2 regions of the Planococcus massiliensis genome follow, and region 2 is predicted to be linked to the other one. Evidence: riboswitches for the same ligand, from Rfam matches in the RefSeq annotation. Region 2 holds a riboswitch; the other holds the start of a gene.
The links. A riboswitch is a leader RNA that binds a small molecule or an ion and turns the genes downstream of it on or off. The one in region 2 is predicted to bind S-adenosylmethionine.

Region 1: linked by a shared signal. The riboswitch ahead of BN1080_RS01835 (cyclase family protein) and the one ahead of ssuE (NADPH-dependent FMN reductase) in region 2 are both predicted to bind S-adenosylmethionine.

Annotation. Positions count from the first base shown of each region.
Region 1 covers NZ_CCXS01000001.1:359,697-367,075, reverse strand. Annotated here, with positions in the region: gene BN1080_RS01865 (hypothetical protein) at 160-450, opposite strand; gene BN1080_RS01860 (helix-turn-helix domain-containing protein) at 625-846, opposite strand; gene BN1080_RS01855 (DUF2975 domain-containing protein) at 856-1,338, opposite strand; gene BN1080_RS01850 (hypothetical protein) at 1,542-1,988, shown strand; gene BN1080_RS01845 (hypothetical protein) at 2,056-2,289, opposite strand; gene BN1080_RS01840 (hypothetical protein) at 2,348-2,692, opposite strand; gene BN1080_RS01835 (cyclase family protein) at 2,828-3,574, opposite strand; SAM riboswitch class I at 3,670-3,771, opposite strand; gene BN1080_RS01830 (ABC transporter permease) at 3,842-5,053, opposite strand; gene BN1080_RS01825 (ABC transporter ATP-binding protein) at 5,046-5,978, opposite strand; gene BN1080_RS01820 (ABC transporter ATP-binding protein) at 6,001-6,846, opposite strand; gene BN1080_RS01815 (GntR family transcriptional regulator) at 6,850-7,239, opposite strand; gene BN1080_RS01810 (hypothetical protein) at 7,255-7,379, opposite strand, start outside.
Region 2 covers NZ_CCXS01000001.1:621,565-628,943, forward strand. Annotated here, with positions in the region: gene BN1080_RS03120 (dicarboxylate/amino acid:cation symporter) at 1-410, shown strand, start outside; gene BN1080_RS03125 (hypothetical protein) at 515-784, shown strand; gene BN1080_RS03130 (hypothetical protein) at 968-1,537, shown strand; gene BN1080_RS03135 (MGDG synthase family glycosyltransferase) at 1,539-2,651, shown strand; gene BN1080_RS03140 (DedA family protein) at 2,672-3,262, shown strand; SAM riboswitch class I at 3,304-3,412, shown strand; gene ssuE (NADPH-dependent FMN reductase) at 3,512-4,057, shown strand; gene BN1080_RS03150 (LLM class flavin-dependent oxidoreductase) at 4,089-5,471, shown strand; gene BN1080_RS03155 (gamma-glutamyl-gamma-aminobutyrate hydrolase family protein) at 5,625-6,347, shown strand; gene BN1080_RS03160 (dipeptidase) at 6,348-7,307, shown strand; gene BN1080_RS03165 (class I SAM-dependent methyltransferase) at 7,318-7,379, shown strand, end outside.

The DNA of each region.
Region 1 (7,379 bases), 260 kb from region 2:
GCTGACGCTGACAATCGATTCATTGCCATCTGATATCACATCCTTTGGAGCAGGTGTATTCACTGCTCTTTCATCATACTTCAAAATTCCCCTTTTTTCCATTGAGCCAGTTTCGATAAAAATAGAATAAGACTACTTCCATTTAAACAGAATTTCCATCTATCTAGATTTTTCTTTATCAACTAAAAACCTTTTATAGTATTTTAGAGCATTACTGTACATTTTATTTCCTCTGCTATCTTTATCAATAAATTCCTGAATCGAAAAATATTTAATCGTTAGTGTTTCGAATTCTGTAGGATTATTTAGATTATAAAGAGTTCCAGACAAATGATTATATTTTTTTAAACCTTTAGAAACTGTATTTATTGCTCCTGCGTAACTTCTAATAGTAGATGGTCCCAAACTAGTCGCTTCTTCCATCCAGTTTATAAACTCTTCTTTTCTCATTTCTATCTCCTCAATTTCTTACATTTTTTATTTGCTTCAATCTTCTCTAAATACACTTTAACCTATAATTCTAAATTTTGGTAATTCTATTTTTCTAAGATATATTTTTTCACACAAAAAGAGAGCCTACTGTATTTCAGGCTCTCCCTCTTAAATTAAAAATACCACATTTTCTTATTTTTCAATTGCATCGTCTTCCCGGTACTCGAGCACATCGCCCGGCTGGCAGTCCAGCGCCTTGCAGATGGCGTCGAGAGTCGACAGGCGTACCGCTTTCGCTTTGCCGTTTTTCAGGATCGACAGGTTGGCCATGGTGATGCCCACCCGTTCCGACAGTTCCGTCACACTCATTTTCCGTTTGGCCAGCATCACGTCAATATTGATAATAATCGCCATAGTTGCACCTCACACAGTTAAATCGTTTTCAGATTTGATATCGATGGCATTCTGCAGCAGCTTTTGGAGCACCGCAGCAAAAACCGCAATGACGATCGCTCCGAACGTGATGATCATCCCGAGGCCCCCAAGGCCCGGTGCATCATCCACTTCCGCTGTATACAGGATGATCGGCAAGTTCAGAATGAACAGCACCGTAATGGCCAGCGCACAGTATTTGATGTTCTTCAGCGCCTTTACCGAGCGTTCCGAAAAAGCGATGCCTTTATCAATATACCCGAGAAGCTTCAGTGTTTGGTAGAGCGCTGCAAAATAAGCGATGGCCGATCCGTACAATGTCAGCATGAAAACGTATTTCAAGAATTCCCATTTCGGCAGGATTTCGCCGACGAAACCGGTCATCGGCGGCACCACGAAAATAGAGATGGCAATGGCCGGCAGCGCCATCAGGACGATGACCAGCTTCAAAAAGATTGTTTCCCGTTTCATCAAAAACACCTCACTCGTTTGTTATTACATTGAATTTAGCATATTATTTATCGTAAATCAATAAATAAATGTCGTTTAGCGTAATTTGTTAGCCGAAATTTTAGTTTCTCTCTCCATCCCTGCCCGCTTGATCCCGCGAATGGAAACCTTTACGCGAAGGAAGCGGTCTAGATTAGCAAGAAGAACGTGAAGAATCGGGGTGCGAGATGAAACGATTGGCAATTTGCCTGATGCTGCTCATTTGTTTGGCCGGCTGCATCGGAGAGAACTACGATTTTACGCCGCCAGGCATCACTCTTTCTAGCAGTGCGCCTGTCGAATGGGATAAACTCGCGGAAGCGAACATCGATTGGCTGGGGCCGGAAAATAAACGGATCGATAAAGAAGTGGAGGACTTCTCGGCGTTTGCCGCTAAGCAGCCGGAAATGCGCTTTGCGGCGGGCGAAACGGTGGATCTGCTCTTTGATCACGGCGATTTTGATTTTCAAAGTTTAAGTGTCCGTTTGTGGCATGGCGGCGAAGAAACAGCGGTTGAAGTCGAAGATCTGGCATTTACTTTGCCTGATACAACGGGCGATTACTTAATCGAAGTGAACCTCCGGACCGACCGCGGAAGCGCGCAGTATGCCGGGAAACTGTCGATTTATGACTAACATCCAAAAAGAAACGCCTGACAGCAATGTGTCAGGCGTTTTCATACAAATTTTATTTTCACTCGAATCACTCTTCCGGGAAATCCAAAATCTTAATCGTCTTGAATCCCAGTATAATTTTAAAGTTAAGGCCCCAGTTGGCGGTGATGATTTCCAGGTCGGCATCTGTGACAGCAAACTGGAGGACGATGTCGTTCTCGTAGTCAATGACGACATAGGCATTGGCGTTTGAAAAAATCTTATAGGATTTGTGTGCAATGAATGTCCAGCCGTGCTTTAAACCATGGCTCTTGTTTCCCATCCCGTCACCCCTTTTCGTTTGTTATGGAATATGGAAACATTTTTGTCCAGCTAAAAAATCAAATTGAAATCGCAGCTGTTTTATATGCATCATCAATCAATGCAAAGATATAGGCAGAATTCATGGATTTTGCAGCTACTTCTTTGCTGATTCCTTTTGCTCCATTTTTTCGGATTTCATAATAATCGAAGATCGATTCAAAATCACCGAAAGTAATACGTCTTTCATTCTTCAGACTTACACTCGGCGTATTTGTTTTGGCATTAGCGACTATAATGTAATCAGCATTTCTTGATACAGAAAACCATTTAGGTATTCGTTTATTTTGCGGCGTTGTAGGGATTTCAAATGACCTGCTGTTTGCCTTCGTTAAAATGTACTGCCAAGTCTCACTCGGATTCATCTATGAAACCCCTCCTATGTTTCAGAATAATCTTATTATAATTGAAAACATTAGAAGATGTAAGAGCGCTTTCATTTGTCCAGATTCAAAAACAGACAGCATGGATACACTGTCTGTTGTCAAAGATTCTATTTCTTACGGCAAGATTGCAAACGAACGCACCGGAAAGCCGGAAGCTTTGTCTGCTTTCGGGACGATATTGAAAATTACGGCCCCTTTCGCCGGCAGCTGGTCGAGATTCGCGAGCAGCTCGACTTGATACGTGTCTTGGTCAAGTACATAATATTCTCCGAGTAAAGCACCGTTTTTGCGATAGTCGATGGCGGAGTCAGTGTCGAAGGTTTCATGGCCGACTGCCCGTACGCCCCGTTGTTCAAAAAGGAATTTCAATGCGTCAACGGACCAGCCGGGTGCATGGCTATTGCCTTCTTCGTCTTTATTGTCGAAGGCTTCCTTGTCCGGCCAGCGTTTGCTCCAATCCGTGCGCAGCGCGACGAACGTGTCGGCTTCGATTTTGCCGTGTTCGGCTTCGAACGCTTCAATGCCATCAACCCCTAACGTATAGTCAGGGTCTGCTTCTGCTTCTTTCGATTTGTCGATGACGACGAGTGGAAGAACGAGTTCCTTCAGCCCCAGTTCGTGAAGATAGCGGGCATCGCGGACAAAATGGATTGGTGCATCAAGATGCGTTCCGTATTGCCCGGGAAATGTAAAGCGCTGGGCAAAGAAGCCGTCGTCGTGATTGAAAAGCGTATCGAATTTTGCATCTTCAAATGCTGAGAAATGTGGCGAGTCGGGTCCGAACGCGTGAGTCAAGTCGACCCAGGTCTTCTGTTTCAGCAAATTGATGGCTTCGATCGTTTCGAGTGTTTTGATGGGCATGGTAGATTCCTCCTTGGGGTTTGTGGATAGAGGGCAACTAAAAACCCTCTTCCTGGATTAAGAAGAGGGTTTGGCAGATGAAGGTCAAAGTTCTCTTCTTATCTTCAAGCTTGAACGCTTTTGGAATTAGCACAGTACTTTGCAGTCTGTTGCTGAGGCTTCATAGGGCCAAATCCCTCCACCTCTCTTGATAAGAAAGTATATTCAATTAGTTATCCATAATCCTACAATCGGCCAAGTGAAAAGTCAATCTATTTCGAATTCTTTTTAAGCGCGAATCCATTTCCAGATTTCGCCCGGTGTTGCGTTCTTGCCGTACATGAGAATTCCGGTCTTGAAAACTTTTCCGGCAAGCTTCATGAAGACCCAGACACTGATGGCAAGAATGGCGACAGCGATGCCGATTTCCACCCATGGCCATTCTTCAAGGAGCGATAGGCGCAAGATCAAGACTCCCGGTGATGTGAACGGGATGTAGCTTCCGAGCTGTGCCCAGAATCCGCTCGGGTCGCTGAATACCGGACCGATGAACAGGAACGGACTGAACGGCAGCATCATGACAAGGCCCTGGAAGTTTCCGGCGGTCGAGATGTCGGCCATGGTGGCGCCGATGCCGACAAACAGTGCAGCATACAAGAGATAGCCGAGCACTGCAATCAACAGCAAGACGGCCAGTTCCGGCACGAGCAAGTATTCCATGATTGGCATATCAATTTTCCACAGCAGCACCGGCAGGATGATCGTGATATAGACGATCAGCTGGATAATGCCGAGGACGAAATAGCCAATGATCTTGCCTTGCATCAAATCAGCCGGCGTCAAAGACGACAAGATGATTTCGGCGATTTTGTCTTTCTTCTCCTGAGACGCGCTTTGGAAAATCGCCATACCCGTGAAGACGATCGACAGCATGACGACAGCGGCGAAAGCGCCTGGAATGATTCGTTCGAGCATCCCTTCGCTGAACAGTCCGCCTTCTTCCGCTTCAACGGAAGCGTCTTCAAAGACGATGCCCTGCGCGACCATTCCCGCTTCTTCCGGCGTCAATCCAAGCTGTTCGATCTGCATCATCTGCAGCGGACCGCTCAGCACTTGGACTTCCTCCATGAAACCGGAATCGGTCTCTTCGTTTGTATAGACCGTGACTTTGCCGTTTTCAACCGACTGTTCGTTGATAAAGACGTATGCGGCATCTTCTTCTTCTGCTTCAAGCGCCGCTTCCGCTTCCGATTCGGCGATTTGCGTTTCTTCCAGCTGCCATTCGGTTGAAGCTGCAGCGGCTTCCAATTGTTCGTAGACTCCAAGCTCGTCGTTGACGTAGACTTTCGTTGCGGCCGGTTCGTCGTCTGAACGGAACAGGTCCGGCAGCAAGAAGAAGGCCAGGAAAATGATTGGTGTCAGAAACAAGCCGATGATGAACGATTTGCTTTTCATATTGCGTTTGATTTCCCATTTGGCGACTTTCATCGTGTTACGCATGTGCTTCACCCGCTTCCTTCAAAAGATTCTTGTCAGTGGCGATGTCGATGAAGATTTCGTGCAGCGAGATGCGGTCGATCGACAGTTCTTGGATGTCTAGTTCCGCCGGCAGATTCTTCAGCCAGACGGCCGGCTGTACATTCCGTGACAGATACAGCACCGCGATTTCCCCGTTCTGTTCGACCCGCTCCACTTCCGGCAAGCCTTCGAGCAGGCTCCGGCTGTTCACGCCGTTGATCGTGCATTTGAAATTGGCGTATTCCCTTTTCACTTCGCTGAGCGTCCCGTAGATTACTTTCGTTCCACGATGGATTAAAAACAGACGGTCAGCCATTTCTTCGACCAGATTCATCTGGTGCGAAGACAAGAGAATTGCTGTGCCTCCTTCAGCGAGCGAGCGAATCTCTTCCTTGAACAGCTCCTGGCTGACCGGGTCAAGCCCTGAAAACGGCTCATCGAGGATCAGAAGCTCCGGTTCATGGAGAATCGATGCGATAAACTGCACTTTCTGGCCCATCCCTTTTGACAGTTCTTCCACGGCGACTTTGTCTTTTCCTTCAAGCCCGAACTTTTTTAAATACTCGAGTGCGCGTTCTTTTGCGCGGTTTTTCGGATAGTCTTTCAACTCTGCGAGATACAGGAGGATGTCCATGACGTTGACGTTTTTATAAAGACCGCGCTCTTCCGGCAAATAGCCGATTTTATTGCGCGGGATTTCTTTATTTTTGCTGTTGTGGAATGTGATTGACCCCGCGTCCGGGTACATGATGCCCATGATGTTGCGGATCGTCGTCGATTTGCCGGCCCCGTTCGGTCCGAGCAGCGCCATGATTTCCCCTTTTTTCACTTCAAATGAGATGTTTCGGATGATCTGTTTGTCTTTGAATGATTTGCCTAAACCTTCTACGGCGAGCATCGTCTCCATGTTCTTCATCCTTTCGGGATTGTTATTTCAGCAGCAGGCTGATGATGTCTTCCAATTCCAGTGCTTGGTCATCGAGGACCTGTATGTTTTGCGCCACGATAAACTGTTCTGTTGCGTCAGGGTTCTCGCTGATCAGCTGGCGCCCATCACGGGAAAGTTCTCCCGGCACCGCTCCATCCGGCATTTCCGTGAGCCAGTAGCGGCGGTAGCTCGCAACCAGTCGGTCTTTTTCATACAGGCCGACGCCTTGTCCGTCTTGCATGAGAAACAGGTAATCTGCGAGTTTCCGCAAATCGTCCGCCTGATGCGTCGTCAAGACGACGGCACGGTCTTCCGGCTCCATCCAATCGACCAGCAAATCCATGAACTGCTTTTTTGACGGGATGTCGAGCGATGCGGTCGGCTCGTCTAAGATCAAAATATCCGTTTTGCGCGGCAAAGCGAGTGCTAAGCTGAGCTTCTGCTGCATGCCGGGCGATAATTTGCCGAAGCGCTTATCGAGCGGGATATCAAAGAGCCGGATGATGTGTTCAAAAAGCTTGTCGTCCCATTTCAAATACAGCGGTGCAATCAGGTTTTTCAATTCATTTCCGGTATAGGCGTTCCAGCCGACCTGTTTTTGCGGCTGAAACGTGATGTGCCGTTTCCAGCTTTCGTCTCCGCCGTCAACCGGTTTGCCGAGGATGCGAATTGCTCCTCCGTCCATGCTGGCGAGGTTCATTAGCAGCTTCAGCAATGTGCTTTTGCCGGAGCCGTTGTTCCCGACGAGTGCTGTGATGGTGCCCGCTTCGATTTCAAGGTTTACCGGACCCAGCTGAAAATCGTCCACTTTCTTTCTGGCGTCTTTTATTTCGATCCATGCTGGCATCTGTCATTCCCCTTTTCCGAGTTTTTCCAGAATCTCTTCAAAAACCGCTTTGATTTCACCGGCCGTGTAATCGTAGTCCATGGCATTTTGGATGGCCCGCTCGAATTCCGCCCGGACCGAAGCCGTCATCGTTTCTTCTTTCACGGTTCCTTGGATTTCTTTTACGAACGTCCCTTTGCCGTGGGCTGTTTCGATAAAGCCCTGCGCTTCCAAGTCCTGATAGGCGCGGCGTATCGTGATGACGCTGATTTCCAGGTCTTTCGACAGCGCCCGGATCGAAGGAAGCGGCGTTCCGGCAGCGAGATGGCCGCCTGCAATCAAGGCTTTCAGCTGCTTTTCAATTTGATGGTAAATGGGTTCACGAGAATCTTTGGATAAACGTATCGGCAGCAAACTCCAGTCCCCCTCTCACAGGTAATCCGTTTTCTTGATCATTTTCCGCATATCCGCCTGCCAGTATTTCCAGCCGGCGACACTCAAGGCAATCGCTGCAATTACGGATAGCCATGTCCAGTCCGTTGCCAGTGTCATGG
Region 2 (7,379 bases):
TAGCTCAAAAAGATTTGGGTGTTCCGAAGTCAGTCAGTTCGTTTGTGCAGCCGCTTGGCGCAACCATCAATATGGATGGGACAGCGATCATGCAAGGCGTAGCAACGATGTTCATCGCGCAAGCTTACGGCATCGATTTGACGGCTATGGAACTGGCGACAGTTGTCTTGACTGCGGTACTCGCAAGTATCGGTACAGCAGGGGTTCCTGGAGTCGGCCTTATCATGCTTGCGATGGTATTGAGCAGTGTAGGCCTTCCGGTAGCAGGAATCGGTTTGGTAATCGGGATTGACCGTCTATTGGATATGACCCGAACTGCGGTCAATATTTCAGGCGATGCGGCATGTGCCGTTTATGTAGCAGAAACTGAAGGCAAGAGAGAGATCAGGAAACAAGAAGCAGAAGCGTAAAAAATGACAGCCTCCTTTCGTTTTGCGGCGAAAGGAGGCTGTTTTAAGTTATCTGAACTTTTGATGATATACTGTCTTTAAAAGCAGAAGCAGGAGGCGAAGAGATGAACGATATCTGGAAAATCCGATACAAATTGCACAATATCCGGGTAGAGAAAAATTTAAGGAGCCAAAAGCTTTATGTAGATGGCGTTCTGCAGGATGAGCAAATCGGTTTTGCCCTGAGTTCAAGATTGTTCGGCAAGCTGAAAAATGAAGACGGAGAAACAGAAGATATTAAAGTTTCCATCGGCATCAAGTGCCTGGAAGCACAATGTTTGATTTTTATAGGAGAAAAATTGATTTATTCCACCAAAGTGCAATGGGAAGGCTGAAGAGAGATGCAGATATGCATCTCTTTTTTTCTTTGGATGAATCAGAATTGCTTACATCTATCTACGCCTCAAGTCCTGCAAGGAAAAAGTCCAGCGCCCGATGCTGTTATTTTCTGCTGAGGCTAAACTGAGAATAACTTATTAAACGTTGCTGGGACAGGCAGCTTAAGAGGAGATGAAGCAATGGATGTCTATATTATTTTCACGGATACCAAAACTCCTTTATCGAAAATGATCAAAGCGTATACACGCCATCCTTACAGTCACGTATCGTTAGCGTTCAGTTCTGATTTGACAGAGGTGTACAGCTTTGGCAGAAAAAATGCAGACAATGCTTTTAACGGCGGCTTTGTAAAAGAGGACATGCACAACCATCTATTTCAGCGTGCACATTGTGCAATTTTCAAATGCCCGGTTGATGCTAAGGGGCTCAAAGCGATGAAGAACTTCGTGTTTGCCATGGAACAGGAGCGCGACCGCTACAAATACAATGTGGCAGGATTGTTTGGAGTGGTGGTGAAACGCGGGTTCGGAGGCGAGAATTCGTTTTTCTGCTCCCAATTTGTAGCAGAAGTGCTGCGTCAAGGCAGAATCGAAATTTCGCAAAAGCCTTCCCGATTAATGATGCCGCGAGATATTTTCTGTGCGGATTTTCTGCAGCTTGCTTATAGTGGCCCCTTATCGTCTTATCCGCCATTGGTTTCTGAACAGCCATGCAAAATGGAAAATACTATGTTGATGGAGGCTCTATAACATGAAAAAAGTACTGATATTTCCGCTATTGAACAGTATGCCTTCCGGCCATCATCAAGTGGCGGAAGCAATGAGTGAATTCATCCGAGACCATACTGGGGAAGTCCAATGCAAAAAGGTGGATTTATTGAGCGAATGGAATGCAAAAGTGGAATCGGTAACTGTTAAGGCCTACTTAAATTGGATACGGAGAGCACCCAATTCGTATGCATGGATTTATCGGCAATTTGCCTATAAATCGTCAAAAGAAAAGAGCCATAAAACGTATGAATGGCTTTTCATGAAAAAAGTCAGCGAGATTTTAGAAAGGGAAAAACCCGATTTAATCATTTGCACACATGGGTTTCCGTCGATTTTCATCAATAAGTTGAAGAAACAAGGAAAATGCAAAGTCCCTTGCCTGAATGTGTACACGGATTTTTTTGTGAATGATGTATGGGGAAGAGAATGCATCGAATATCATTTTGCTCCAAACGAAGCGATAAAAGGAGCGTTATGCCAGCGCTATGGAATTCCGGAAAACCGTATTTTTGTGACAGGCATACCGGTAAGTGAAAAGTTCAGCCGTCAGGAAGAGCGGCATTCCACTAAACGGCTAACCGTTTTAGTTTCCGGAGGAAGCACGGGACTGAGCGAAGTCTTGAACCAGCTGGATGAAGAGGTTAACGAGGAAAAATGGAATTTTCAAGTTCTATGCGGAACCAACAAAAAACTTCAGCAGAAAATTACCGCTTTAAACCATCCGGCGATCCATGCGATCCCCTACATTTCTTCAAAGGAAATGATGAATGAGCTGTACAGCAAAGCGGATGCTCTTGTGACAAAACCGGGAGGCGTCACCGTCAGCGAAGCGCTGCGGAAAGAGTTGCCGATTTTTATTCCGGCGGCTCTTCCGGGCCAGGAGGAAATCAATCTGGCTTACTTGCTGGAGGAAAAACTGGTGTTTGCAGTGCCTGAAGGACGCAGGCTGATGGATTTTCTAGACGAAACTTTGGCGGATGAGGAAGCCATTGGGCGTTTCCAGAAGCGCATTAAAGCTTATAAAAATTCTTTGAGCCTGAAGAACTCGGATGAAATTTACATGGAGCTCGAAAAGATTTTAGTGGGCAATTAAAGGACTGGAGAGTGGGCGGTATGATTGAAGGAATACTGGCTTTTCTCGAAAGTTTGGGGATGAAAGGATTATTCAGCGTCATGTTTTTGGAAGGATCTTCTTTGCCGTTTCCTGGAGTGGCGCTGGTGATAGCTTATGGCGGATTATTGAATCACGACTTGCCGGCCACCGCTTGGTTGTCGGCAGGACTGGCAGCTTCGTACAACCTGGCGTGTTTGATTCCCTATTTCCTGGGCAATAAATTCCAAAACATCTTTCAGAGAAAATTCCATAAAGGGTTAAAAAAAGCATCCGATTTGTTTCGCCGCTACGGCATATGGAGCATTGCGATTTCGCGGCCATTCGGCATCGGCAACTACATTTCCTATTTGGCTGGCATAAGTAAAATTCCGCTTGGAAAATATGCGGTGCTGACTTTTATCGGCATTTACCCGTGGTGTTTTGCTATGCTCCGCATTGGGCATTATTTTAACGGGAATTATGAGGCGTTTACATCTTTTATGTCAGCCAGTCCAATTCCCATTTACGGCTATCTGGCTGCTGCCTTGGGAGCAGCGGGCATTTGGCTGTATCTGAAAGCGAAGAGTCAGAATAATAAATTTAAAGCTTGACACCCCTAATCCCTAGTATTATGATAGGCATTAATCGAATAAACTTATCCAGAGAAGCCGAGGGACTGGCCCGTTGACGCTTCAGCAACCTCTGACATTGTCAGAAAGGTGCTAACTCCAGCAAGAAGATTTTTTCTTGAGAGATAAGGACAGGACCTATTAGATTTAATGGCCTTCTTTTCTTGATATCGAGAAAAGGAGGCCATTTTTCATTTTTGAATAAAATTTTAATCAGAGAGGAAGAATCAGATGAGTGAAGTTGTAATTTTATCAGGCAGCCCTTCAAAGGACTCCAGATCTGAAACAGTATTAAAGCATTTAGGAGGGTTATTGGAGAGGAAAGGAATTTCGGTCACCCATATTTCAGTGAGAGACGTTCTGAAAGACGATTTGTTCGAAGGGCGTTTCGATAGTCCGGCTATCGATGAAATCAGCGCGTTAATCCACCAGTCACGGGGCGTTATTGTAGGATCACCCGTCTATAAAGCAGCCTATTCAGGTGTGCTAAAAGCATTGATTGATCTCTTGCCGCAGGATGTTCTGCAAGCGACTCCGGTCTTGCCGTTGATGACGGGAGGCAGTTCCGCTCACCTTTTAGCGCTTGAATATACATTAAAACCGCTGCTTGCGAACTTGAAGGGACAAAATTTGAAAGGAATCTACTTAGTCGACAGCCAAATTGATAAAACGAATCCGCATGAGCCGATCATTGAAGCCCAAGTGGAGCAGCGTTTGAAAAAACAGCTGGATTATTTCTTGGAGATTATTGAAAGACAGCCTGTCACGAGCGCTTAAAACGAAAAGGATTTTTGAGGAGGAGAAGCTATTGGCGAAAAAACGGATTTACTTGAACGCTTTTGACATGAATTGTGCCGGCCATCAATCCCCAGGATTATGGACACATCCAGAAGATCGCTCTCATACGTATAAGACGAGCGAATATTGGATTGAATTGGCAAAGCTTTTGGAACGCGGCGGTTTTGACGCCATTTTTCTGGCAGATGTACTCGGAACCTACGATGTTTATAAAGGCTCACGCGATGCGGCAGTGCGGCAAGGTGCACAGTCTCCGGTAAACGATCCTGCGTTAGTCGTGCCATTGATGTCTGCCGTGACAAAACATTTAGGCTTCGGCGTTACCGCTTCGACGACTCACGAACATCCTTACACATTTGCGCGCCGGATGTCGACATTGGACCATTTGACGAATGGCCGCGTCGGCTGGAACATCGTCACTTCCTATTTAAAAAGCGCTGCGCTCAATATCGGGCTGGAGGATCAAGTGAAACACGATGAACGCTACGATATCGCGGCAGAATATTTGGAAGTCTGCTACAAGCTGTGGGAAGGCAGCTGGGAAGAAGACGCCGTTGTTTTGGACAAAGTGAATGGCATCTACGCCGATCCGGAAAAAGTCCATGACATCAATCATGAAGGGAAATATTATAAAGTGCCCGGCGCCCATTTAACGGAACCTTCCCCGCAGCGGACGCCAGTCCTGTATCAGGCGGGGGCATCCAAAAAAGGAGTGGAGTTTGCCGGACAGAATGCAGAATGCGTCTTTATCGGGGCGCCGACCATCCAAGCCGCAAAGCGGTCAGTGGATAAATTGCATGAGCAGATCGAACGTGCAGGCCGGTCCCGTGAAGAAGTGAAGATCTTAACGATGCTGACGCCGATTGTCGGAAAAACGGAAGAAGCAGCATGGGCAAAATACGAAGAGTACAAAAAACATATCAGCCATGAAGGGGCGCTTGCTTTATTCGGCGGATGGACGGGAATTGACTTGTCGAGCTATGCCCCTGACCAGCCCTTGGAATACATTGAGAATGACTCTATCCAATCAGCGTTGGAAAACTTCACAAGAATTGATGCGGAAAAGAAATGGACAGTAGACGACATCAAGGAATTTGTGGGAATCGGCGGCATGAGTGCATATACGGTGGGTTCACCTGAACAGGTCGCTGATACTTTGGAGCAATGGGTGGAAGAAGCCGGAGTGGACGGCTTTAATATTGCCTACGCCATAACACCGGGAACATTCGAAGATTTTATCGAATTGGTGGTGCCGATTTTGCGTGAACGGGGCTTATTGCGGGCTGAATACGAAGGGAGCACATTGCGTGATCGCCTGTTCGGCAAAGGGGACCGGCTGCCTGCCCATCATCATGGAAAAAAGTTTTCCTTGGAGAAAGCAGAAGTTCGTTAAAAACCTTATGCAAATTTAAGGGAAGCCATGGAGAGCCTTCAATGCTCCATGGTTTTTTAGCGTGAAAAAAAAGAACTTCAATGAATCAGCTAGTAATTTAGCGATTTATTCTGTATGTTTATTATATTCAGATAAAGTAATGGGGGATATAGAATGAGACCGATTATTGGAATTACCGCATCAAAAGAATTAGGGCACGACCATTATTCAATCGAGCAGGCTGATACCGAAGCTATTATGCAGGCAGGGGGGCTGCCAATCATGCTCCCGCATTTGCGGAGAGAAGAGGAAATTGAGCAGATTGCCGAACATATCGACGGTTTGTTTGCAGCAGGCGGATATGACATCGATCCTACCTTGTTTGGGGAAGAGCCGCATCCGAATTTAGGTGTGATTATCCCGTCCCGCGATGCTTTTGAACTGCAGCTGATGAAGAAAGTGCTGGAACTGGGAAAACCGATTTTAGGGGTTTGCCGAGGCGCACAGATCCTCAATATTGCGGTTGGCGGAGATATGTATCAAGACATCACCGATCAAATCGAAGGGGACTTGCTGCAGCATAAACAGCAAGCGCCGAAATTCCACGGCTCCCATTTCGTTCACGTACCGGAGGGTTCTTTGCTGAACCGGTTGACCGGGAGCGTGAAACTGACAGTGAACAGCCGCCATCACCAAGCGAACCGCCGGGTTCCGGATTCGTTTTTGATCAGCGGCAAGGCAAGCGATGGTGTAATTGAAGCGATTGAAAGCACGGAACACCGTTTTGTCCTCGGTGTCCAGTGGCATCCGGAAAATATGGCGATTGCATCGGATGAAGCTTCTATGAAGATTTTTAAAGGGTTCATTGAAGCGTGCATGGAAGAAGGGAATGAGTAAATGAAGATTATTGATACGCATTGCGATGCTTTACTAAAACTTCAGTTAGCCAAACGCGGCACTTTCTACGGCAAAGAACCGTTGAATTTCACGAACTCTGATCAACTTGATACAAATTTTCAGCGTTTGCAGGCAGGCGGCGTCTACGTTCAGTTCTTCGCGATCTTTTTATATCCGGACCTGCCTGACAATGAAAAATGGCAGCATGCCTTGGAACAAGTAGACCTGTTTTATACAGAAATTCTTGGGAAGAATCCTTCTATGAATCACATTAAAAAATGGGAAGACATCGACTCGCTGAAGGAAGGAGAGATTGGTGCAGTTCTAACGCTGGAAGGGGCCGATGCGTTTGGCAATGATTTGATGAAATTGCGCCAATTGTACCGTTTGGGTGTGCTTTCGATTGGGCTCACCTGGAACAATGCAAATTTATGTGCAGACGGAGCCGGTGAACCAAGAGGCGGCGGGTTGACGCTTCTCGGCAAAGAAGTGGTTCGTTTGAACAATGAACACCGAATTTTTACGGATGTCTCCCATTTATCTGTCAAAGGCTCCTGGGACGTCATGGAACTTGCCGATTATCCGATTGCCAGCCATTCCAATGCACGCGCTTTATGCGATCATCCCCGAAATTTGAACGACGACCAAGCGAAAGCGATGTTTGCCAAGAATGGCATGATTGATGTCGTCTTTTGCCTTCCTTTCATTAAAGAAGGCGGGAAAGATGTGGGAATCGCCGATTTGGTAAAACACATCGATCATTTCAGCAATTTAGGCGGCGTTAAACATATCGGCATCGGGTCGGATTTCGATGGCATAGACGCCTATATGAAAAATTTAAATAATGCTTCGGAATTCCAGAATTTGATCAATGAGCTGCAAAAGCACTTCAGTGAGAGCGAAGTGGAAGGCTTTGCTTACCGAAACTTTTTGGAGCACCGTCCGGCAGCTAGAAGATGAGGGAAGTATAATGGAAAATACAGCAAAAGAAAAGGTGAAGGAAATATTCGGGAAGAATGCGGATAAATACGT